DNA from 3 places in the Streptomyces sp. NPDC032822 genome. Region 1 is predicted to be linked to each of the others. Evidence: riboswitches for the same ligand, from Rfam matches in the RefSeq annotation. Region 1 holds a riboswitch; each other region holds the start of a gene.

Region 1 (7,406 bases):
GTTGCCGAGGCGGTCGCCGCCGTACAGGCCTGTGCGGCCCTGTGCGGCGCGGACCGCGAGCGGCAGCAGGGCGCCGGGGGTGCGGCGGGCCGAGGCGAGGGCGCGCAGGGTGGCCTCCCAGTCGAGGACCGGGGAGTCCAGGACGAGCCCCGAGATCCGCTCGCGCAGTCCCGACCGGGTGGCGGCGCGCAGTGCCATCGTGGCGCCGGTGGACCAGCCGTGCAGGACGATCTGCCGGGCCCCGTGGTCGAGGGCGTAGCGGATCGCGGCGTCCAGGTCGCGCCACTCGCTCTCGCCGAGGTGGTTCAGTCCGTCCGGCGGGCGGGGCGCTCCGAGGTCGCCGCGGTAGGCGAGGGCGAGGACCGGGACGCGGTGGCCGTGCAGGAACGCCATGAGGTTCATGGCGTGCTCGCGGGTGGCGCCGAGGCCGTGCACCGCGATCACCCAGGTTCCGCGGACGCCGGGCACGAACCAGGCGGGCAGGGAGCCGAGTTCGCCGGGGATGTCGACGTCGGCGTGGTCCAGGCCGAGGGCGGTCCGGGGGTCGCCGACGTACAGGTTCGGGGTGAGCCGGACCTTGTCGCCGGGTTTCAGGGTGCCGTGCGTGACCCGTTCCAGTCGGCGTACGACGGAGTCGACGGAGTGGGTCTCGGTGGCGAGGACGGGGCCGACGACCGCGTGCGAGCCGTCGCCGCCGAGGCCGTAGGTGCCGGGGCGCAGGGCGGCCGGGTCGCGGGTGAGGGCGACCCGGCCGGCCGCCGTCGCGTGCACGGTGAGCCGGGGTTCGGTGGGCAGGGGGCGGCCCGGGGGAGCCTTGAGCGCGGCGTCACTGGCGAGCCGGCCGGCGGCGATACCCGCGGCGCCGGCGGCCAGGGCGGCGGTGACGGCGGCGGCCGTTGCGGTGACAGTGCGCACCCGACCAGTGTCCGGGCGGACTCCGCCGACGGCCAGTGGGAGGGCGGGTCGGGGTGACACCGGCCGCGGGGAGCGCAGGTGGGCCTCAGCCTCGCTGGCCGTACCCCCGCAGTCGCTCCCCCGCCTCCGCCACCTGCGCCCGGGACAGCAGGTTCGGCGTCAGACCCGGTACCGAGGACGCCGTCAGCCACAGGCGGCACATCCACTCCAGCTGGGCCGTGCGGTCGTAGGCCTGGTCGAGGGTGGCGCCATGGGTGACGGTGCCGTGGTTCTGGAGGAGGCAGGCGGAGCGGTCGGCCAGGGCGTGGAGCATGTTCTCGGCCAACTCGTCGGTGCCGTAGGTGGCGTACGGGGCGACCCGGACGGGTCCGCCGAGCGCGCCGGCCATGTAGTGGACGGCCGGGAGTTCGGGGACGAGCGTCGAGACGGCCGTGGCGTGCACGGCGTGGGTGTGGACGACGGCGCGGGCGTCGGTGGTGCGGTACACGGCGAGGTGCATGGGCAGTTCGCTGGTCGGTACCAGGGTGCCGAGGACCTGTCGGCCGTCGAGGCCGACGCCGGTGATGTCGCCGGGTGCGAGCCGGTCGTAGGGGACACCCGACGGTGTGACCAGGACGGTGTCCTCGACGCGCACGGAGACGTTGCCGGAGGTGCCGACGACGAGCCCCTCGGACACGGTCCGGCGGGCCGTCGCGACCAACGCCTCCCAGGCCTGCGCCTCCTCGGGGCGCACCCGCCTCCCTCCCGGCTCCCGCGCATCCTGTGCGCCCTCTCGCACGCCCTGCACGCTCTCCGGATCCCGCTGCTCCTCGACCATGTCGCGATCCTGCCAGGCGCGGCGTCGACCCGCCGTGGAACGAGGGCACTTCAGGCCGGAACAGGCGCCTCCGGAAGGTCGCGTACCGGCACGGAAAAGGCTTCTCCTGTCGTTCGGCCAGGGATCGCCGGAGTGTGGATGATCTTCCAGTAGTCTCCGAGGGTTTTGTCGTGTAAGTAGCCATTCCGGGGGACATATGGCCCGTGACCATCGTCCGTACCGCCGCCGCGCCCGCGCCCTCGCGGCGTCCGTGGCGGCCCTCACCGTGGGGGGAATCGCCCTCGCCGAGGCACCGACCTCGGCCGCCGGCCTGCCGAAGGGCCACGACGTCTCCTCCCACCAGAAGAACGTCGACTGGCAGAAGGCCAGGGCGAAGGGCGCCCGGTTCGTCTACGTCAAGGCGACCGAGTCCACCACCTACCGCAACCCGTACTTCGACCGGCAGTACGACGGGGCGCGCGACGAGGGCATCCTCCGCGGGGCGTACCACTTCGCGCTGCCCCACCAGTCGTCGGGCAGGGCGCAGGCGGCGTACTTCGTGCGCAACGGCGGCGACTGGACCGCGGACGGCTGGACGCTGCCGCCCGCGCTCGACATCGAATACAACCCGTACGACAAGAAGCGCAAGTGCTACGGGCTGACCAGGCCGAAGATGGTCAGCTGGATCAAGTCGTTCAGCGGCGAGGTGAAGCGGCTCACCGGCCGCCGCCCGGTGATCTACACGACCACCCACTGGTGGAACACCTGCACCGGCGGCAGCACCGCCTTCGCCTCGAACCACGCCCTGTGGGTGGCGCGCTACGACTCGGCGGACGCGGGCGCACTGCCGGCCGGCTGGTCGTCCTGGACGATCTGGCAGTACGACAACAGCGGCGGTCTGCCGGGTGACCAGAATCTCTTCAACGGGTCCGCGAGCGGCCTGCGGAAGTTCGCCAGAGGCAGTTGACCATGCCGCACAGGGGCCGTGCGGAGCAGGTCGGAGAGAGCGGTGCGAGAACCATCGACTCCGGACACCGTGCGGCCCTGCTCAGTTCACCTTCCGTTCATCCAGGTTGCCTACGTTCATCCGGCCAATGACCTCGAACGATTGCCTGGGTAAATGGAAAACTTCTCGCTGATCCTCGCGATTGTGGTCGTGACCGCACTCGCGTTTGATTTCACGAACGGTTTCCACGACACCGCCAACGCGATGGCCACCACCATCTCGACCGGCGCGCTCAAGCCCAAGGTCGCGGTGGCCATGTCCGCCGTGCTGAACCTTGTAGGCGCCTTCCTCTCCGTGGAGGTCGCCAACACGATCTCCAAGGGTCTCGTCGACGAGACCGGCATCCGTCCCGAGGTCATCTTCGCCGCCCTGGTCGGCGCGATCCTCTGGAACCTGCTGACCTGGCTGGTCGGACTCCCCTCCAGCTCCTCGCACGCCCTCATGGGCGGCCTCATCGGCGCCACCATCGCCTCGGCCGGCGCCGGCGCGGTACACGGTGACGTCCTGGTCACCAAGGTGCTGATCCCCGCGATCGCGGCACCGCTGGTCGCGGGCCTCGCGGCGATGCTCGCCACCCGACTGTCGTACTCCCTCGGCAAGAAGGCCGACGGCAAGGCCGCCGCGAAGGGCTACCGGACCGGCCAGATCGCCTCCGCCGGCCTGGTCTCGCTGGCCCACGGCACCAACGACGCCCAGAAGACGATGGGCATCATCACCCTCGCCCTGGTCGCGGGCGGGGCCGTCGCGCCCGACTCCGACCCGCCCACCTGGGTCATCCTCTCCGCGGGCCTGGCCATCGCGCTGGGCACCTATCTCGGCGGCTGGCGCATCATCCGCACCATGGGCAAGGGCCTGACCGACCTTCAGCCGCAGCAGGGCTTCGCCGCCCAGACCAGCGCGGCCACGGTCATCCTGGCCTCCTCCCACCTCGGTTTCTCCCTCTCCACCACGCACTCCGTCTCCGGTTCGGTGATGGGCGCGGGCCTCGGCCGCAAGGGCGGTGTGGTCCGCTGGTCCACGGCGACCCGCATGTTCGTGGCGTGGGGCCTGACCCTGCCCGCCGCGGCCCTGGTGGGCGCGCTCGCCGAGTACGTGACCAGGATCGGGGACTTCGGCACCGCCCTGGTCGCGGTCTTCCTGATCGCCTCCAGCGCGGCCATCTGGAAGGTCTCCCGCCGCGAGGTGATCGACGCGAGCAACGTCAACGAGACCGACGGGAGCGGGGAGCCGGCCGGTGTGGTGACCACGGCGATCGCCGCCGTGACGCCGCCGCCCACGGGCACGGTGACCGAGGACCTCACGGCCACGATCCCGGCCCCGGCCGCCACCGCCACCGACCCCGCGGCCCCGCCGGCCGCGACCACCGTCTGAGCCCGGCCCCCAGGCACCTCCCCTCGTGAAGGAAGAAGCAGCATGAAGATCGACTGGGCGGCCCTCGGCTCCGTCTTCGGCGTCAGCCTCGTGATCACCGTGGCCCTCGTGGCCCTGTTCACCCTCGGCATCATGGGCCTGTCGCGCCGCGAACGGGCCACGGCCCAGGGCGACTCCGCCACCCTCGCGGTCACCGGCGCGTACGTGTGCTTCGCGGCGTGCGCGGCCGCGGTGGCGTACGGGATCTCACTGATCGTCGTCTGACCCGCGCGACCCGGACACCACGTGGGGTGCTGGACGGTTCTCCGTCCCGCACCCCACGTCTTTCCGTGACGGCTGCGACCACCCGCGTGTGGGTCTCAGCACACTCTCCCTTCGCAGGTCAACGGCAAGTTGACGGCCCTTCCAACACCGTGGTGGACTGCCGGGGCCATCTACGGCGGCAGGAGAGGAAGCCGGTGCGATTCCGGCGCGGTCCCGCCACTGTCACCGGGGCAGAAAGCCCCGGGAGCCAGGAACTCTCGCCGCCGATCTCGTCGAACCAGGGCGTGGACACCCTGAGTGAGGACATATCGCCATGCGCGGCTGCCGTTTGACGTTCACCACCGGTGCCCTGTCCGTGACCGCGGTCGGCTGAGCCGATGCGTGCCGATCGCGTCTTCGCGTACGGCGCCGCCGCCGGCCTTCTCGGCGACCTCCTGCTCGGCGATCCGCGCCGCGGGCATCCGGTCGCCCTGTTCGGGCGGGCCGCGGGCGCCGTGGAACGGGTGTTGTGGCGGGACCACCGCGGGTGGGGCGCGCTGCACGCCGTGGTGTGCGCCGGTGGCGCCGTCACGCTCGGCGCGATGGCCGCCCGTGCCGTACGCCGCTCCCCCGCCGCCTCCGTCGCGCTGACCGGCGCGGCCACCTGGGCCGTGGTCGGAGGGACGTCGCTCGCCCGGGAGGCCCGGACCGTCGGGCGGGCCCTGGAGGCCGGGGACGTCGACGCCGCACGGGCCCGGCTGCCGCATCTGTGCGGACGGGACCCGCAGGCCCTCGACGCCGACGGAATCGCCCGGGCGGTCGTCGAGTCCGTCGCCGAGAACACCTCCGACGCGGTGGTCGGGGCGCTGGTGTGGGGTGCTGTCGGGGGCGTACCGGGGCTGCTCGGCTTCCGGGCCGTGAACACCCTCGACGCCATGGTCGGGCACAGGTCGCCCCGGTACCGCCGCTACGGGTGGGCCTCCGCCCGCGCCGACGATGTCGCGGGGTGGCCGGGGGCGCGTCTGACCGCCGTGCTCGCCGCGGTGGCGGGGCCGGATCCGCGAGGTGCCGTGCGGGCCTGGCGGGCCGACGCGGCGAAGCATCCGAGCCCCAACGCCGGTCCCGTGGAGGCCTCGTTCGCGGGGGCGCTGGGCGTACGGCTCGGCGGGACCCTGTCCTACGCGGGACGGGTCGAGCACCGGCCGGTCCTCAACGAGGAGGGGCGCACCGTCGCGACCTGCGACATCGAACGGGCCGTACGGCTGTCGCGGCGCGTCGGCTGGCTCACGCTCGGCGTGGGCGTCGCCGCACGGCTGCTGACGCGGGGGCGTGCCTCATGACCGGTGGTGGACTGCTCGTCGCCGGGACCACCTCGGACGCCGGCAAGAGCGTCGTCACCGCCGGGATCTGCCGTTGGCTGGTGCGGCAGGGGGCGAAGGTGGCGCCGTTCAAGGCGCAGAACATGTCCCTCAACTCGTTCGTGACGCGGGAGGGTGCCGAGATCGGGCGGGCGCAGGCCATGCAGGCGCAGGCCTGCCGTATCGAGCCGACCGCGCTGATGAATCCCGTGCTGCTGAAGCCGGGCGGTGAACAGAGCAGCCAGGTCGTGCTGTTGGGAAAGGCGGTCGGGGAGCTCAGCGCCCGCGGCTATCACGGCGGGCGGCAGCAGAGGCTTCTCGGGACCGTTCTCGACTGTCTCGCCGAGTTGCGGGGCACGTATGACGCGGTGATCTGTGAGGGGGCGGGAAGTCCCGCCGAGATCAATCTCCGGCGGACCGACATCGTCAACATGGGCATCGCCCGGAACGCCGGGCTGCCGGTGCTCGTCGTCGGCGACATCGACCGCGGTGGCGTCTTCGCCTCCTTCTTCGGGACCGTCGCCCTGCTCTCCCCCGAGGACCAGGCGCTGGTCGCCGGGTTCCTCGTCAACAAGTTCCGGGGCGATGTGTCCCTGCTGGAGCCGGGGCTGGAGATGCTGCACGGCCTCACCGGACGGCAGACGTACGGCGTCCTGCCCTTTCGGCACGGGCTCGGCATCGACGAGGAGGACGGGCTGCGGGTCTCCCTGCGGGGCACGGTCCGGGAGTCGACCGTGGCGCCTCCGGTCGGCGAGGACGTCCTGCGGGTCGCCGTCTGCGCGGTTCCGCTGATGTCCAACTTCACGGACGTGGACGCGCTGGCCGCCGAGCCGGGTGTCGTCGTGCGGTTCGTGGACCGGGCGGAGGAACTGGCCGACGCTGATCTCGTCGTCGTCCCGGGGACCCGGGGAACCGTCCGTGCCCTGGAGTGGCTGCGGGAGCGGGGGCTCGCCGACGCCCTGGTCCGCAGGGCCGCCGAACAGCGGCCCGTCCTCGGCATCTGCGGCGGCTTCCAGGTCCTCGGCGAGCACATCGAGGACGACGTGGAGAGCCGTCGAGGCCATGTGGACGGGCTCGGGGTCCTCCCCGTGCGGGTGCGGTTCGCCCGCGAGAAGACCCTCACCCGGCCCGTCGGTGAGGCCCTCGGCGAACCCGTCGAGGGGTACGAGATCCATCACGGCATCGCCGAGGTCGACGGCGGGGACCCCTTCCTGGACGGCTGCCGGGTCGGGCAGACCTGGGGCACGCACTGGCACGGCTCCCTCGAATCCGACGGCTTCCGGCGGGCCTTCCTGCGCGAGGTGGCCGCCGCCGCGGGCCGCCGGTTCGTGCCGGCCCCCGACACCTCGTTCGCCGCGCTGCGCGAGGAGCAGCTCGACCGGCTCGGCGACCTGATCGAACAGCACGCGGACACGGACGCGCTGTGGCGGCTCATCGAGTCCGGCGCGCCGCAAGGACTGCCTTTCATTCCACCGGGAGCGCCCGCATGAGCACAGTGTTGTTGTTGTCCACCGCCGACACGGATCTGCTGGCCGCCCGGGCCGCTTCCGGCGCCTCCTACCGGATCGGCAATCCGACCCGGGTGGATGTCGCGGAGGAACTGCCCGGGCTGATCGAGGGCTCGGACCTCGCCGTCGTCCGTCTGCTGGGCGGCAAGCGGGCCTGGGAGGACGGGCTCGCCGCGCTGAAGGCGTCCGGCATCCCGACCGTCCTGCTG
Region 2 (7,406 bases), on a different contig from region 1:
CGAGGCCGGTCTTCTCCTGGAAGGAGATCACCTCGCCGATCTCGGCCCTGATGCGCTCCTCGTAGCCGGCCGTGTCGATCCGGCCCGCCCTCAGGTCCGCGCGGGCGGTACGCAGTTCGGTGGTCTGGGGGAAGGAGCCGATGGTGGTGGTCGGGAGCAGGGGCAGGCCGAGGCGGTCGCGCTGGGCGGTGGCCCGCTCGGCGTACGGCCGGGAGCGGCGGGCGTCGGTGTCCGTGACGGCGGCGGCGCGGGCCCGGACGGCGGGGTCGCGGGTGAGGGGGGAGGCCGCGCGGGAGGCCAGGTCGGCCCGGTTGGCGGCGAGTTCGCCGGTGATGGTGTCGGTGCCGTCGGCGAGGCCCTTGGCGAGGGTGACGATCTCGGCGGTCTTCTGCCGGGCGAAGGCGAGCCAGCGCAGGATCTGCGGCTCGACGTCCCGCTCGGCCGCGGTGTCGATCGGGACGTGGAGCAGTGAGCAGGAGGCGGCCACGTCGACCCGGTCGGCGAGCCCGAGTAGCGTGCCGAGCGTGGCGAGGGACGCCGAGAGGTCGTTGACCCAGATGTTGCGCCCGTTGACCACACCGGCGACCAGGCGCTTTCCGGGCAGTCCGCCCACGGCGGCGAGCGCGTCGAGGTTGGCCGCGGCGGCCTCGGTGAAGTCGAGGGCGAGCCCCTCGACCGGGGCCTTGGCCAGTACCGGCAGGGCGTCGCCGAGCCGGTCGAAGTAGGAGGCGACCAGCAGCTTCGGTCGGTCGGTGCGGGTGCCGAGGTCGCGGTAGGCGCGGGTGGCCGCGTTCAGCTCGGCCGGTGTGCGGTCCTGGACGAGGGCCGGTTCGTCCAGCTGCACCCACTCGGCGCCCGCCGCGCGCAGGTCGGCGACGACCTCGGCGTAGACGGGCAGCAGCCGGTCGAGGAGCGTCAGCGGGTCGAAGTCGGCGGCCACACCGGGCGCGGGCTTGGCGAGCAGGAGGTAGGTGACCGGGCCGACAAGGACCGGGCGGGCGGTGAGACCGAGGGCGAGGGCTTCACGGAGCTCGGCGACCTGCTTGCCGGAGTCCGCCGCGAACACGGTGTCCGGGCCCAACTCCGGTACCAGATAGTGGTAGTTGGTGTCGAACCACTTGGTCATCTCCAGCGGCGCCACGTCCTGGGTGCCGCGGGCCATCGCGAAGTAGCCGTCCAGGGCGTCCGCTTCGACGGCGGCGCGGTGGCGGGCGGGGATCGCGCCGACCATGACACTGGTGTCCAGGACATGGTCGTAGTACGAGAAGTCGCCGGTGGGAACCTCGTGGATGCCGGCCTCGGCCAGCTGCGACCAGTTCGTCCGGCGCAGGCCGGCCGCGGTGGACCGGAGGGTGCCGGCGTCGACGCGGCCCTTCCAGTAGCCCTCGATCGCCTTCTTCAGTTCCCGGTGCTGTCCCTGGCGGGGGTAGCCGTACACGGTGGCCCGTGCTGCCGCGGCTGCGGGCTTCGCTGTCACGGAAATCTCCTTCGCGAGATATCTCCCTGGAATCCCGGGACGGGACGCGGGCGCGAAGGGGTGACGAACCGGACGGACCTCGTTCCGCGCGGTACAGCGCGCGATCGTCCGCCCGATAGGTACGCCGACCCGCCCACGAGGCCACCGGGATGTCCGCGCACGAGGGATCGCGCGCGGGCAACGGGCAGGTCTTCGGACTCGCGGGCACGCCCTCCGTACGGAGGACACCTACTGGCCGTCGCTTCCCAGGCCCTGTTCACCGGACCCAGTGCGTATGACGGCGGTCGTTCCCGCTCACCGCTGCGGGGCAGTCCCGGATTCCCACCGGGTTCCCTCTTACGACGCATCCCGTCTGGCGGACGGGGCGAACCAGCTGCGTCGGCCAGCCTAGGGGGCGCCGCCTCGGCACGGAGAACTCCGCTCACATGGCGGACCGTGAGATGGGACACGCGGCGGGTGCCCGCGCCGGCCGGGCCCCTCAGTCCTGGTCGTACACGTGGAATCCCCGGCCGCTCTTGCGCCCCAACAGCCCTGCCTGGAACATCCGTTGGAGCAACGGGGGCGGGGCGTGGAGCGGCTCCTTGAACTCCTCGTACAAGGATTCCGCGATCGCGCCGAGGGTGTCCAGGACGGCCCGCGCACTCACCCGCCACCGCGGCGGCTGGGGCGAACCCGGCAAGACCTTCGCCATCGGCCTGGGCTGCGAGATCCGCCACGCGCACCGGCTCGTCTACTCCGACGGCCTCGACCTCGACAACGCCTCCGCCGCCACCCCCATCGGCATGGGCTGCCGCGTCTGCGAACGCCTCGAATGCCCCCAGCGCGCGGCCCCGCCCCTCGGCCGGCCGCTCCGGATCGACCAGCACAGCAGCACGTTCGTCCCGTATCCGGTGGCGGACCGCTGAACCGGGCCCGCCGCGCAGGCCTGCGAGCGGCCGGAAAAAGGTGCTGCCCGGGCCGGCCCACAGAGGCCGGCCCGGGCAGCACCCGTGATCAGGATCAGACGAGGTCGAACCGGTCCAGGTCCGCGACCTTGGCCCAGGCGGCGACGAAGTCGTTCACGAACTTCGCCTTCGCGTCGTCACTCGCGTAGACCTCGGCGAGGGCGCGCAGCTCGGAGTTGGAGCCGAAGACGAGGTCGGCACGGGTGCCGGTCCACTTGACGTCGCCGGTGGCGGCGTCACGGCCCTCGAAGACCGTCTGGTCCTGCGAGGTCGAGCTCCACGTCGTCCCCAGGTCGAGCAGGTTGACGAAGAAGTCGTTCGTCAGGACCCCGGGGGTGTCGGTGAAGACGCCGTGCGAGGACTGCCCGTGGTTGGCGCCCAGGACACGCAGACCGCCGACGAGGACGGTCAGCTCGGGGGCGCTCAGGGTGAGCAGGTTCGCCTTGTCGAGCAGCAGGTACTCGGCCGGCAGGCGGTTGCCCTTGCCGAGGTAGTTGCGGAACCCGTCGGCGGTCGGCTCCAGCGCGGCGAACGACTCGACGTCCGTCTGCTCCTGCGAGGCGTCCACCCGGCCCGGCGTGAACGGGACCTCGACCACGTGACCGGCGTCCTTGGCGGCCTTCTCCACGGCGGCGGCACCACCGAGGACGATCAGGTCGGCCAGGGAGACCTTCTTCGCGCCGGAGTTGAACTCCTGCTGGACGCCCTCCAGGACGCGCAGCACCTGGGCCAGCTCGTCCGGGTTGTTGACCTCCCAGCCGCGCTGCGGCTCCAGGCGGACGCGGGCACCGTTGGCGCCGCCGCGCTTGTCGCTGCCGCGGTGGGTGGAGGCCGACGCCCACGCGGTGGACACCAGCTGCGAGACGGTCAGCCCCGAGTCGAGGAGCTTGGCCTTGAGGGCCGCGATGTCACCGGCGTCGATGACCTCGCCCTCGGCCTCCGGCAGCGGGTCCTGCCACAGCAGGGTCTCCGCCGGGACCTCGGCGCCGAGGTACAGGGACTTCGGGCCCAGGTCACGGTGGGTCAGCTTGTACCAGGCGCGGGCGAAGGCGTCCGCGAACTCGGCCGGGTTCTCGTGGAAGCGGCGCGAGATCTCACCGTAGATCGGGTCGAAGCGCAGCGACAGGTCGGTGGTGAGCATCGTCGGGAGCTTCTTCTTCGACGCGTCGTGCGCGTCGGGGATGATCGCCTCGGAGTCCTTGGCCATCCACTGGTTGGCGCCGGCCGGGCTCTGGGTGAGCTCCCACTCGTAGCCGAAGAGGATGTCGAAGAAGTCGTTGCTCCACTGGGTGGGCTTGGTGGTCCAGGTGACCTCCAGACCACTGGTGATGGCGTCGCCGGCCTTGCCGGTGCCGTAGGTGGACCTCCAGCCCAGGCCCTGCTGCTCGATGGAGGCGGCCTCGGGGTCGTCGCCGACGTTGTCCGCCGGACCGGCGCCGTGGGTCTTGCCGAAGGTGTGACCACCGGCGATGAGGGCGACGGTCTCCTCGTCGTTCATCGCCATGCGGCGGAACGTCTCGCGGATGTCGCGGGCCGCGGCCAGCGGGTCCGGGTTGCCGTTGGGGCCCTCGGGGTTGACGTAGATGAGGCCCATCTGGACCGCGCCGAGCGGGTTCTCCAGCTCACGGTCGCCCGTGTAGCGCTGGTCGTCGAGCCAGGTGGTCTCCGGGCCCCAGTACACGTCCTCGTCGGCCTCCCAGACGTCCGCGCGGCCGCCGGCGAAGCCGAAGGTCTCGAAGCCCATCGTCTCCAGCGCGACATTGCCCGTGAGGATCATGAGGTCGGCCCAGGAGATGGACTGGCCGTACTTCTTCTTGACCGGCCACAGCAGACGGCGGGCCTTGTCGAGGTTGCCGTTGTCCGGCCAGCTGTTCAGGGGCGCGAAGCGCTGCTGCCCGCGGCCACCGCCACCGCGGCCGTCGCTGATGCGGTAGGTGCCGGCGCTGTGCCAGGCCATGCGGATCATCAGCGGGCCGTAGTTGCCGAAGTCGGCGGGCCACCAGTCCTGCGAGGTGGTCAGCACCTCGGCGATGTCCTGTTTCACAGCCGCCAGGTCCAGGGCCTCGAACGCCGCGGCGTAGTCGAAGTCCGCACCGAGCGGGTTCGCCACGACGGGGTCCTTGGCGAGGATCTTCAGGTTGAGCCGCTCCGGCCACCACTGGCGGTTTCCGCCGCCCTGGGTCGGGTGCGCGGCGCGGCCGTGCGCGACCGGGCAGCCTCCCGTCTCCTCCGGCTTCGGGTCCGTGACGATCGCGTCATGGTTCTCGGTCATGGGGGAATCCTTCCGAACGGGGTGGATCACAAGCTCGGGAACGGGCTGTGGGGCTGGTTAACGAACTACTTCACGAACTACTTCACGAACTGGGGGAGGAAGCGGTGGAACAGGCGGGGCACAGGCCCCAGTAGATGACCTCGGCCTCGTCGACGGCGAAGCCGTGGTCCTGGGACGCGGTCAGGCAGGGGGCGTGGCCGACCGCGCAGTCGACGTCGGCGACGACACCGCACGACCGGCATACGAGGTGGTGGTGGTTGTCCCCGACCCGTCCCTCGAACCGGGCCGGGCTCCCCGGCGGTTCGATACGGCGTACGAGCCTCGCGGCGGTGAGCGCGTGGAGGGCCTCGTACACCGCTTGCAGCGATATGTGGCCCACCCGGTCGCGCACTCCGGAGGCGATGGCCTCGACACCGAGGTGGTCACCGCCCCGGACGGTCTCCAGCAGCGCGACCCGGGCAGCCGTCACCCGCAGGCCGGCACCGCGAAGCTCCTCGGCAGTGGTCGGGAGCTGGGGTGCAGTCATGGCCCCCAACCTACCCCCACAAAGACGAATGGTTCAAGAAAAGGAACGGTACAGGTTAGGTGTCGCGCAGGTTGAGGGCCCGACGGCTCGCGTTCTTCTGTCGGCAAGCTTTCTCCCGCACTATCGGCATGTCCTTGACACGGCCGAAGCCGCAACCGAAGTCACGGCCGAAGTCACGGCCGAAGCCGGAACCGAAGCCGCATCCGACGACACACTCGACGGTAAGGAAGCGCCTGTGAGAACGCCCCGCACCGCGCGAAGAGCCGCACTTCTCGCCTCGGGCACCGTCCTGACGACCCTCCTCGCGACGGCCCCCGCGAGCCCCGCCGACCTGCCGGTGGTGACCGCCGCCCGCGAGACCGCCGCCCTCTACGACGACGAGGCCGGCGGCGACGCCGACGCCGACGACCCGGCGATCTGGCGCAACCCCGCCGACTCCGGTCGCAGCCTCGTCGTGGCCACCGCCAAGGAGGGCGGTCTGCGGGTCTACGACCTGGACGCCCGCCCGGTGCAGTCGGTGACCGCCCCGCGCCCGCCCGCCACGGACGACGCCCCGGGCCGCTTCAACAACGTCGACCTCGCCCTGGGCCTGCGTACCTCGGCGGGCCGGGCGGACGTGGCGGTGGTGAGCGACCGGGGCGCGGACCGGCTGCGGTTCTACCGCATCGACCCGGCCCGGCCGGGCGGCCCGCTGACCGACATCACCGACCCGGCCGCCGCCCCCGTCTTCTCCGCCGACCAGGCCGAGATCAACGACCAGCGCACCGCGTACGGCCTGGCCACCTGGAAGGACCGGGCCACCGGCCGCACCTACGCGCTGGTGAGCCGGCGCGAACGCACCCGCCTCGCGCTGCTCGAACTCGTCCCGGCCACGCACGGCACGGTCGGCTACCGCAAGGTCCGCACCCTCGACCTCCCCGCCTCCTTCCGCCTGCCGAACGGCACGACGTGGAGCCCGTGCCTGGAGCCCGGCGAACTCCCGCAGGTCGAGGGCATGGCCGTCGACCCGGCCACCGGCACGCTCTACGCCGGTCAGGAGGACGTCGGCATCTGGCGGCTGCGCGCCGACCTCACCGGCAGACCGGCGCTGGTGGACAGGGTGAAGGAGTACGGCGTCCCCGGGACCTATGACGAGGCGACCGAGGAGTGCGCGCTGGGCGCCGACCCCGGCTACGGCGGCCGACGCCTGTCGGCCGACGTCGAGGGGCTCACGATCCTCCACGAGCCTGACGGCGACGGCCACCTGCTGGCCTCCGGCCAGGGCGACGACAGCTTCGCCGTGTACGACCGTGAGGTGGGCGAGGGCAACGCGTACGAGGGCGGTTTCCGGATCGGCGCCGCGACGGACACCCTCGACGGCGTCGAGGAGTGCGACGGCGCCGCCGTGCTGAACGCCCCGCTGGGCCACCGCTACCCGCGCGGACTGCTCGTCGTCCAGGACGGCCGGGAGACTCCCGCGGTGCCGGACGGCGAGGGCGGCACGCGCACGGCGACCGGCTTCAAGTTCGTGGACCTCGGAGCGGTGGTGGACGCCACCGGGATCTGAGGGGTGGGGGTGTGCCGCCGGCACACCCCCACCGCCTGTCCGTTCCTCCCCCTCCGCGCCGGTGGCCTCGGACCGGTCATGCCCGGGCAAAGATCGGTGCCCGAATTCCCTCGCCCGGGCGGGACGCCCCGGGGCGCGTGGCAGGATCGGGCCGCATGAGGGCCTCCCCTGCGGTACGCGGGCTGCGCGCGGCGGTGTTCGCGGCGCTGTGCGTGCTGCTGGCCGCCGGGGGACACGCGCTGGCGACCGGGATGGCGCCGCCGCCGTGGATCCAACTCGCGGCGTTCGTACCGCTGTTCGTGGGCGGGTTCCTGCTGGGCGGGCGTGAGCGGTCGCTCGTCGCCATCGGTACCGGGACGCTCGTGGCGCAGGCCGGGCTGCATGTCGCCTTCGGGGCGGCACGGCCGGACACCGCGGCGGCCGGACGGCGCGGCCTGCACGCCGTCGCCGCCCTGCACGGCATGCACGGCATGCACGGCATGAGGATGGCCGCTCCTTCGCTGTCCCCCGCGCATGCCCTCGCCCCGCACGCCACCGTGGCCCACGTCTCGGCCGCCGTCCTGCTGACCTGGTGGCTGCGGCGCGGCGAGGCCGCGCTGTGGTCGTTGCTGCGGCGGGCGGTCGCCCTGGTGCCGGGGCTC
Region 3 (7,406 bases), on a different contig from region 1:
AGGATCCAGCGGTAGGGAGTCGTCCCCGTCTCCTGCTGGAAGCGGCGGGCGAAGGTGCGCGGTGACATGTGGGCGCGGTCGGCGAGCTGCTCGACGGTGACCTCCTCGTCGAGGTGCTGCTCCATCCAGACCAGCACCTCGCCGACGGTGTCGCACTCCGAGCGGGGCAACGGCCGCTCGATGTACTGGGCCTGTCCGCCGTCCCGGTGCGGCGGTACGACCATCCGCCGGGCGATCCGGTTGGCGACCTCGGGTCCCTGCTCCTTGCGCACGATGTGCAGACAGGCGTCGATGCCGGCCGCGGTGCCGGCCGAGGTGATCACCGGGTCCTCGTCGACGTACAGCACGTCCGGCTCGACGATCGCCCGGGGGTGCTGGCGGGACAGTTCCGCGGCATGCCGCCAGTGCACACTGCAGCGCCGGCCGTCCAGCAGTCCGGCGGCGCCGAGCACGAACGCGCCGGAGCAGACGCTGAGCACCCGGGCACCGCGGTCGACGGCCCCGACCAGGGCGTCGAGCAGCTCGGGAGGGTAGCGGCGGGTCACGTACTCGCTGCCGGCGGGTACGGCGATCAGGTCCGCCTCCGTCAGCCGGTCGAGGCCGTACGGCGTGCCGACGGTGAGTCCGCCGACGTGGGTGTTCAGCGAGGGGCCCTCCGCCGAGACGACCGCGAAGTCATAGGTCGGCAGGCCCTCGTCGCTGCGGTCGATGCCGAAGACCTCGCAGACCACGCCGAGTTCGAAGGGATGCACGCCGTCGAGCAGGACGGCGGCCACGTTGGTGAGCATGCTGCCAGTGTGCCTCGGAAGTGGCAGTAAATCGAGGGCCTACGGCAGTCCTGCCACTGTTGGTAAGGAGTCTCCGGAGCGACAGTAGTGACATGACTTCAGCGCAGACAGAAGGACTGATCGGAATGCTCACCGTCCTCGGAATCCTCGCCCTCCTGGTCCTCCCGTCAGTGATCGGGATCGTCCACGACAGGCGTGTCGACCGTCAGATCAGGGAGGCCCAGAAGGGCAGGGCGGGCCGCGAGGCCCGGGAGGATCACGAGGCTCAGAAGTCCTCGTCCAGGTCCACGGTGCCCTCCACCGCGACCTGGTACGCGGACGGACGCCGCTCGAAGAAGTTGGTCAGCTCCTGAACCCCCTGCAGCTCCATGAAGGAGAAGGGGTTCTCCGAACCGTAGATCGGGGCGAACCCGAGGCGCGTCAGCCGCTGGTCGGCGACGCACTCCAGGTACTGCCGCATGGACTCGGTGTTCATCCCCGGCAGGCCCTCACCGCACAGATCCCGCCCGAACTGCAGCTCCGCCTCGACGGCCTCCTTCAGCATGTCGGTGACCTGCTGCTGAAGAAGGTCGTCGAACAGCTCCGGCTCCTCCTTGCGGACGGTGTCGACCACCTCGAAGGCGAAGCTCATGTGCATGGTCTCGTCACGGAACACCCAGTTGGTGCCGGTGGCGAGGCCGTGCAGCAGACCCCGGCTGCGGAACCAGTAGACGTACGCGAAGGCGCCGTAGAAGAACAGGCCCTCGATGCACGCGGCGAAGCAGATCAGGTTGAGGAGGAAACGGCGGCGGTCGGCCTGCGTCTGCAGACTGTCCAGCTTCTCGACCTCGTTGATCCACTTGAAGCAGAACTCCGCCTTCTCGCGGATGGAGGGGATGTTCTCCACCGCGTCGAAGGCCGCCGACCGGTCCTCCGGGTCGGGGAGATAGGTGTCCAGGAGCGTCAGATAGAACTGGACGTGGACGGCCTCCTCGAACAGCTGGCGCGACAGATACAGGCGCGCCTCCGGGGAGTTGATGTGCTTGTACAGCGTCAGCACGAGGTTGTTCGCCACGATCGAGTCGCCCGTCGCGAAGAACGCGACCAGCCGGCCGATCATGTGCTGCTCGCCCTCGGACAGCTTCGCCAGGTCGGAGACGTCCGAGTGGAGGTCGACCTCCTCGACGGTCCAGGTGTTCTTGATCGCGTCCCGGTAGCGCTCGTAGAAGTCCGGGTAGCGCATCGGGCGGAGGGTCAGCTCGAAGCCCGGGTCGAGAAGGTTCTTGGCTTCGCTGGTCATTACTGGCAGGCCTCGCAGGACTCGGGGTTCTCAAGGGAGCAGGCGACGGCCTCGGGGTCGACGGCCTGCTGTACCGGGAGGGTGTTCTCGGGCTGGGCCTGGGCCTGTGCGGCACGGGCGATCCGGGTCGCCGGGCGCGAGCGCAGGTAGTACGTCGTCTTCAGGCCCGACTTCCAGGCGTACGCGTACATCGAGGAGAGCTTGCCGATGGTCGGCGTCTCCAGGAACAGGTTCAGGGACTGGGACTGGTCGAGGTAGGGGGTCCTGGCCGCCGCCATGTCGATCAGGCCGCGCTGCGGGATCTCCCACGCCGTGCGGTACAACGCCCGTACGTCCTCGGGGATCCAGGCGAAGCCCTGCACCGAACCGCCCGACTCGCGCAGCGCCTCACGGCTGCGGGAGTCCCAGACGCCCAGCGCCTTCAGCTCCTTCACCAGGTACGAGTTGACCTGGAGGAACTCGCCGGACAGCGTCTCCCGCTTGAACAGGTTGGACACCTGCGGCTCGATGCACTCGTACACGCCGGCGATCGACGCGATGGTGGCGGTCGGGGCGATGGCGAGCAGCAGCGAGTTGCGCAGGCCCGTCGAGGCGATCCGGGTCCGCAGTGCCGCCCAGCGCTCGGGCCAGGTCTGCTCGACGCCGTAGTGGTCGGGGTGCAGCACACCCCTGGCGGTACGCGTCTTCTCCCAGGCCGGCAGCGGGCCGTTGCGCTCGGCGAGGTCGGCGGAGGCCTCGTAGGCGGCGAGCATGATGCGCTCGGCGATCCGTGTGGACAGTGCCTTCGCCTCGGGCGAGTCGAAGGGCAGCCGCAGCTGGAAGAAGACGTCCTGGAGGCCCATCGCGCCCAGGCCCACCGGGCGCCACTTGGCGTTGGAACGGCCGGCCTGCTCGGTCGGGTAGAAGTTGATGTCGACGACCCGGTCGAGGAAGGTGACGGCCGTGCGGACCGTCTCGTCCAGGCGCTCCCAGTCGATGTCCCGGCGAATCGGGTCCACGAAGGCGCCGAGGTTCACCGACCCCAGGTTGCAGACCGCGGTCTCCCCGTCGTCCGTGACCTCCAGGATCTCCGTGCAGAGGTTGGAGGAGTGCACGACGTGCCCCGGCTCGGCCGTCTGGTTGGCGGTGCGGTTGGCGGCGTCCTTGAAGGTCATCCAGCCGTTGCCGGTCTGCGCGAGGGTGCGCATCATGCGGCCGTACAGGTCGCGGGCCGGGATCGTCTTCTTCGCGAGCCCCTCGGCCTCCGCCTTGCGGTACGCCGCGTCGAACTCCTCGCCCCACAGGTCGACCAGTTCGGGCACGTCGGCGGGCGAGAACAGCGACCACGGCGCGTCGGCGTTCACCCGGCGCATGAACTCGTCCGGGATCCAGTGCGCGAGGTTCAGGTTGTGCGTACGCCGGGCGTCCTCACCGGTGTTGTCGCGCAGCTCCAGGAACTCCTCGATGTCGGAGTGCCAGGTCTCCAGGTAGACCGCCGCCGCGCCCTTGCGCCGGCCGCCCTGGTTCACGGCGGCGACCGAGGCGTCGAGGGTCTTCAGGAACGGCACGATGCCGTTGGAGTGCCCGTTGGTGCCGCGGATCAGCGAACCGCGGGAGCGGACGCGGGAGTACGCGATGCCGATGCCGCCGGCGTGCTTGGAGAGCCGGGCGACCTGGTGGTAGCGGCCGTAGATGGAGTCCAGCTCGTCCAGCGGGGAGTCGAGGAGGTAGCAGGACGACATCTGGGGGTGCCGGGTGCCGGAGTTGAAGAGGGTGGGGGAGGAGGGGAGGTAGTCGAGGCGGCTCATGAGCCGGTACAGGGCCGCGACCTCGTCCAGGGCGCGGGTGCTGTCGTCCTCGGCCAGACCGCACGCCACCCGCAGCATGAAGTACTGGGGCGTCTCGATCACCCGCCGGGTGATGGGGTGCCGGAGCAGATAGCGGCTGTGCAGCGTGCGCAGACCGAAGTACCCGAAGCGGTCGTCCGCCTGCCGGTCGACCAGCGTGTCCAGGCGTGCGGCGTGGACCCGCGCGAACTCGGCCGTACGGTCCGCGATGAGACCCTCGCCGTGGCCCACCACGACCGACTCCGTGAAGGACGTGACGCCCTGGGAGGCGGCCTCGGCGCGGATGCTGATCGTCAGCAGGCGGGCCGCGAGCCGCGAGTAGGCGGGGTCCTCGGAGATCAGGCCGGCGGCGGCCTCGGTGGCCAGCTCGCGCAGCTCCGACTCGTCCGCCCGCGCGGACCGGCCGCGCAGCGCGGCGGCGGCGACCCGGCCGGGGTCGGCGTCGGGGAGGTCGGCGGTCAGCTCGGTCAGGGTCCGCAGCAACGCGGTTCCGGGACCGTCGGTCCCCGCCTCGATGGCCTGGACGACCTCGGCGACCTCGACGGCGTCGATCGTCTCGACGACTGAAGCCGGGTCTGCTGGCGCGATGGTCACGTGGGGCTCTCCCTCGCTCGGCACGGGGGGCCTCAAGGAGGGCAGGGGGCAGCGCACGACCGCACACGGCGTCGCGTCCACCGGCCCATTCCGCGAGGCCCGGACGTCATGGCACCCGGGCCTGGTGGCCGGGCGCGCTGTCGGCAGGTCCTCGGACTGACTCCCATACACGCATATGCGCGCATGAGTACACCGTTGCGGGACAGTTCCGGATTCGCACCGGATTCCCCTGCGACGACAGCGAGCACGAGCATACATCTTGTGCCGGGTGGGGACAGCACCCCCATATGTTGTGTCGCGCTGGTTTCAGAGCGTCAACTGGCAGATGAGGAGCGTGATGCCGCCGAGACACGGCACCCAATACCGGGACACACGACCACGGGCCGCCGGATCGCTCCGGCGGCCCGTGGTCGTGGCGTACGGCTCAGTGCGTGGTGCCCGCCGTGGCCGGGGGCAGCTCCACCTCGACGCCGGGGTCGCCGGCGTCCGCCGTGTAGTCCTGCGGGGACGTCTCGTCGATGCCGTCCGGGGCCTTGAGGGCCTTCAGGACGAAGGTGAGGACCACCGTCACCACCAGGTTGAGGACGAACGCCGTCAGGCCGATGTAGCCGATCTCACCGATGCCGGGGATCTCCTTCGACGAGCCGCCGAAGTGCTTCTGCGTCGGCGAGGCGACGCCGTACGCGGCGACCGTGCCGTAGACCATGCCGACCGCCCAGCCCGCCAGCAGGGCCCAGCGGTGGAACCAGCGGGTGAACAGACCGCCGACCAGGGCCGGGAAGGTCTGCAGGATCCAGATGCCGCCGAGGAGCTGGAAGTTGATGGCGACCGTCTTGTCCATGGTGAGGACGAAGGCCAGCGCGCCGACCTTCACCAGGAGCGAGACCAGCTTGGAGACCTTCATCTCCTGCTCGGGCGTCGCGTCCGGCTTGATGAAGTCCTTGTAGATGTTGCGGGTGAAGAGGTTCGCGGCGGCGATCGACATGATCGCCGCCGGCACCAGCGCACCGATGCCGATGGCCGCGAAGGCCACGCCCGCGAACCAGTCCGGGAACATCGTCTCGAACAGCTGCGGGATCGCCAACTGCCCGTTGCTGACCTTGATCCCGGCCGCGATGGCCATGAAGCCCAGCAGCGCCAGCAGACCGAGCATCAGCGAGTACAGCGGCAGGATGGTGGTGTTGCGGCGGATCACCTCACGGCTGCGGCTGGACAGCGTCGCCGTGATCGAGTGCGGGTACATGAAGAGCGCGAGGGCCGAGCCCAACGCCAGTGTGGCGTACGTCCACTGCCCCGCCTCGCCCGGTACCAGCGCACCGCGTGGCGCGCCCGTCGCCGGGTTGGTCTGGCTGTACGCCTCGCCCGCCTTGGCGAAGATCTCGTCGAAGCCGCCCAGCTTGATCGGGATGTAGATGATCGCCACCGCGATGACGATGTAGATCAGCGTGTCCTTCACGAACGCGATCAGCGCGGGCGCACGCAGCCCCGAGGAGTACGTGTACGCGGCCAGCACACCGAAGGCGATCAGCAGCGGGAGGTCCTTGACGAACCAGTTGGTGTCCTCGCCGCCGCCGACGCCCATCACGTCCAGGACGGCCTGGATGCCGACCAGTTGGAGCGCGATGTACGGCATGGTCGCGAGGATGCCGGTGACGGCCACGGCCAGCGACAGGCCCTTCGAGCCGAACCGGCCGCGCACGAAGTCCGAGGTCGTCACATACCCGTGCTTGTGCGAGACCGACCACAGGCGGGGCAGGAACGTGAAGATCAGCGGGTACACCAGGATCGTGTAGGGCACCGCGAAGAAGCCGGCCGCGCCCGCCGCGTAGATCGCCGCCGGTACGGCGACGAAGGTGTACGCCGTGTACAGGTCGCCGCCGAGCAGGAACCAGGTGACCCAGGTGCCGAACGACCGGCCGCCCAGGCCCCATTCGTCCAGGCTCTGCTCGTCGGACCTGCGCCAGCGCGCGGCGAGGAAGCCCATGACCGTGACGGCCACGAAGAAGAAGATGAAGACGGCGAGTGCGACGCCGTTCACGCCGTCCTTCACTGGGACGCACCCCCCTTGCGGGCACGCTGGTCGCGCTGCCACAGCTTGTACGCGATCATCGTCAGTGCCGTGGAGATCAGCACCCACGCCATCTGGTACCAGTAGAAGAACGGGATACCGATGAAGGCCGGATCGGTCTTGGCGTAGGAACCGACCCACAGCATCGCCACGAAGGGTGCGAAGAGGCAGAGGGCGATGACCACGCGGACCGGTGTCACCACCGGTGGTCTCACTTCAGGCGCTTGCGACATTCCGCGACTCCGTCCCCTCACTGATCACCTGTGTAACGCGCAGGCAATCTAGGCGACGCTGTCGGGAAAGCGAAAGACCTCGTCCGTATATCGGTATGTGGCGGTTCTGTGTCCGCCCCGTACGACCGCGGACCGGCCTTCAGCAGCAGCGGAACCCCTGCCGGGGGTCCGCCTCCTGCCGGTCCGTGCGCATCCGCTCGAAGTCGCGCCGGGAGGGCACGGCCGCGTCCGGACGGTCCCGGCGCAGGTGCGCGACATAGCGGTCGTACGCCGACTCGTCGGTCAGCTCCCGCATGTACCAGCGCACTCCTCTACACGCCCGGAGAAGTGCCGACCGCACGGCGTTCCTCCTCCTTCTCCTTCCCGGTCGGGAACAGCCCGGCCGGAGCGACGATCTTCGACTCGACGTAGGGCGCCTCGCTGAGCGTGGAGAGCGCGGGCCGCCGGACGTGCCGGACACAGACCCGGGCCGCGTCCGCGATCACGATGACGATCAGCACCGCCAGGACGGCCGCGAGGACGCCGTCCACCGTGGAGTTGGTGACCACGGTGTGCATGTCGTCCATGGTCTTGGCGGGCGGCAGCACCTCGCCCCGGTCGATCGCGTCCTGGAACACG

Evidence for each region. A riboswitch is a leader RNA that binds a small molecule or an ion and turns the genes downstream of it on or off. The one in region 1 is predicted to bind cobalamin.
Region 2: linked by a shared signal. The riboswitch ahead of metE (5-methyltetrahydropteroyltriglutamate--homocysteine S-methyltransferase) and the one ahead of ACZ5VD_RS23160 (cobalamin biosynthesis protein) in region 1 are both predicted to bind cobalamin.
Region 3: linked by a shared signal. The riboswitch ahead of ACZ5VD_RS21440 (ribonucleoside-diphosphate reductase subunit alpha) and the one ahead of ACZ5VD_RS23160 (cobalamin biosynthesis protein) in region 1 are both predicted to bind cobalamin.

Annotation. Positions count from the first base shown of each region.
Region 1 covers NZ_JBVIOL010000008.1:56,080-63,485, forward strand. Annotated here, with positions in the region: gene ACZ5VD_RS23135 (alpha/beta hydrolase) at 1-915, opposite strand, end outside; gene ACZ5VD_RS23140 (class II aldolase/adducin family protein) at 1,001-1,732, opposite strand; gene ACZ5VD_RS23145 (lysozyme) at 1,929-2,678, shown strand; gene ACZ5VD_RS23150 (inorganic phosphate transporter) at 2,832-4,088, shown strand; gene ACZ5VD_RS23155 (hypothetical protein) at 4,131-4,352, shown strand; cobalamin riboswitch at 4,489-4,628, shown strand; gene ACZ5VD_RS23160 (cobalamin biosynthesis protein) at 4,730-5,671, shown strand; gene ACZ5VD_RS23165 (cobyric acid synthase) at 5,668-7,179, shown strand; gene cobN (cobaltochelatase subunit CobN) at 7,176-7,406, shown strand, end outside.
Region 2 covers NZ_JBVIOL010000005.1:554,643-562,048, reverse strand. Annotated here, with positions in the region: gene metE (5-methyltetrahydropteroyltriglutamate--homocysteine S-methyltransferase) at 1-1,477, opposite strand, end outside; cobalamin riboswitch at 1,656-1,853, opposite strand; partial or broken gene ACZ5VD_RS17985 (3-hydroxyacyl-CoA dehydrogenase family protein) at 1,956-2,105, opposite strand; partial or broken gene ACZ5VD_RS17980 (short-chain fatty acyl-CoA regulator family protein) at 2,101-2,382, shown strand; gene katG (catalase/peroxidase HPI) at 2,477-4,693, opposite strand; gene ACZ5VD_RS17970 (Fur family transcriptional regulator) at 4,776-5,219, opposite strand; gene ACZ5VD_RS17965 (phytase) at 5,455-6,765, shown strand; gene ACZ5VD_RS17960 (hypothetical protein) at 6,921-7,406, shown strand, end outside.
Region 3 covers NZ_JBVIOL010000007.1:195,242-202,647, reverse strand. Annotated here, with positions in the region: gene ACZ5VD_RS21450 (GlxA family transcriptional regulator) at 1-788, opposite strand, end outside; gene ACZ5VD_RS21445 (ribonucleotide-diphosphate reductase subunit beta) at 1,054-2,067, opposite strand; gene ACZ5VD_RS21440 (ribonucleoside-diphosphate reductase subunit alpha) at 2,067-4,487, opposite strand; cobalamin riboswitch at 4,613-4,741, opposite strand; gene mctP (monocarboxylate uptake permease MctP) at 4,912-6,537, opposite strand; gene ACZ5VD_RS21430 (DUF3311 domain-containing protein) at 6,534-6,788, opposite strand; gene ACZ5VD_RS21425 (YbdD/YjiX family protein) at 6,928-7,083, opposite strand; gene ACZ5VD_RS21420 (carbon starvation CstA family protein) at 7,100-7,406, opposite strand, start outside.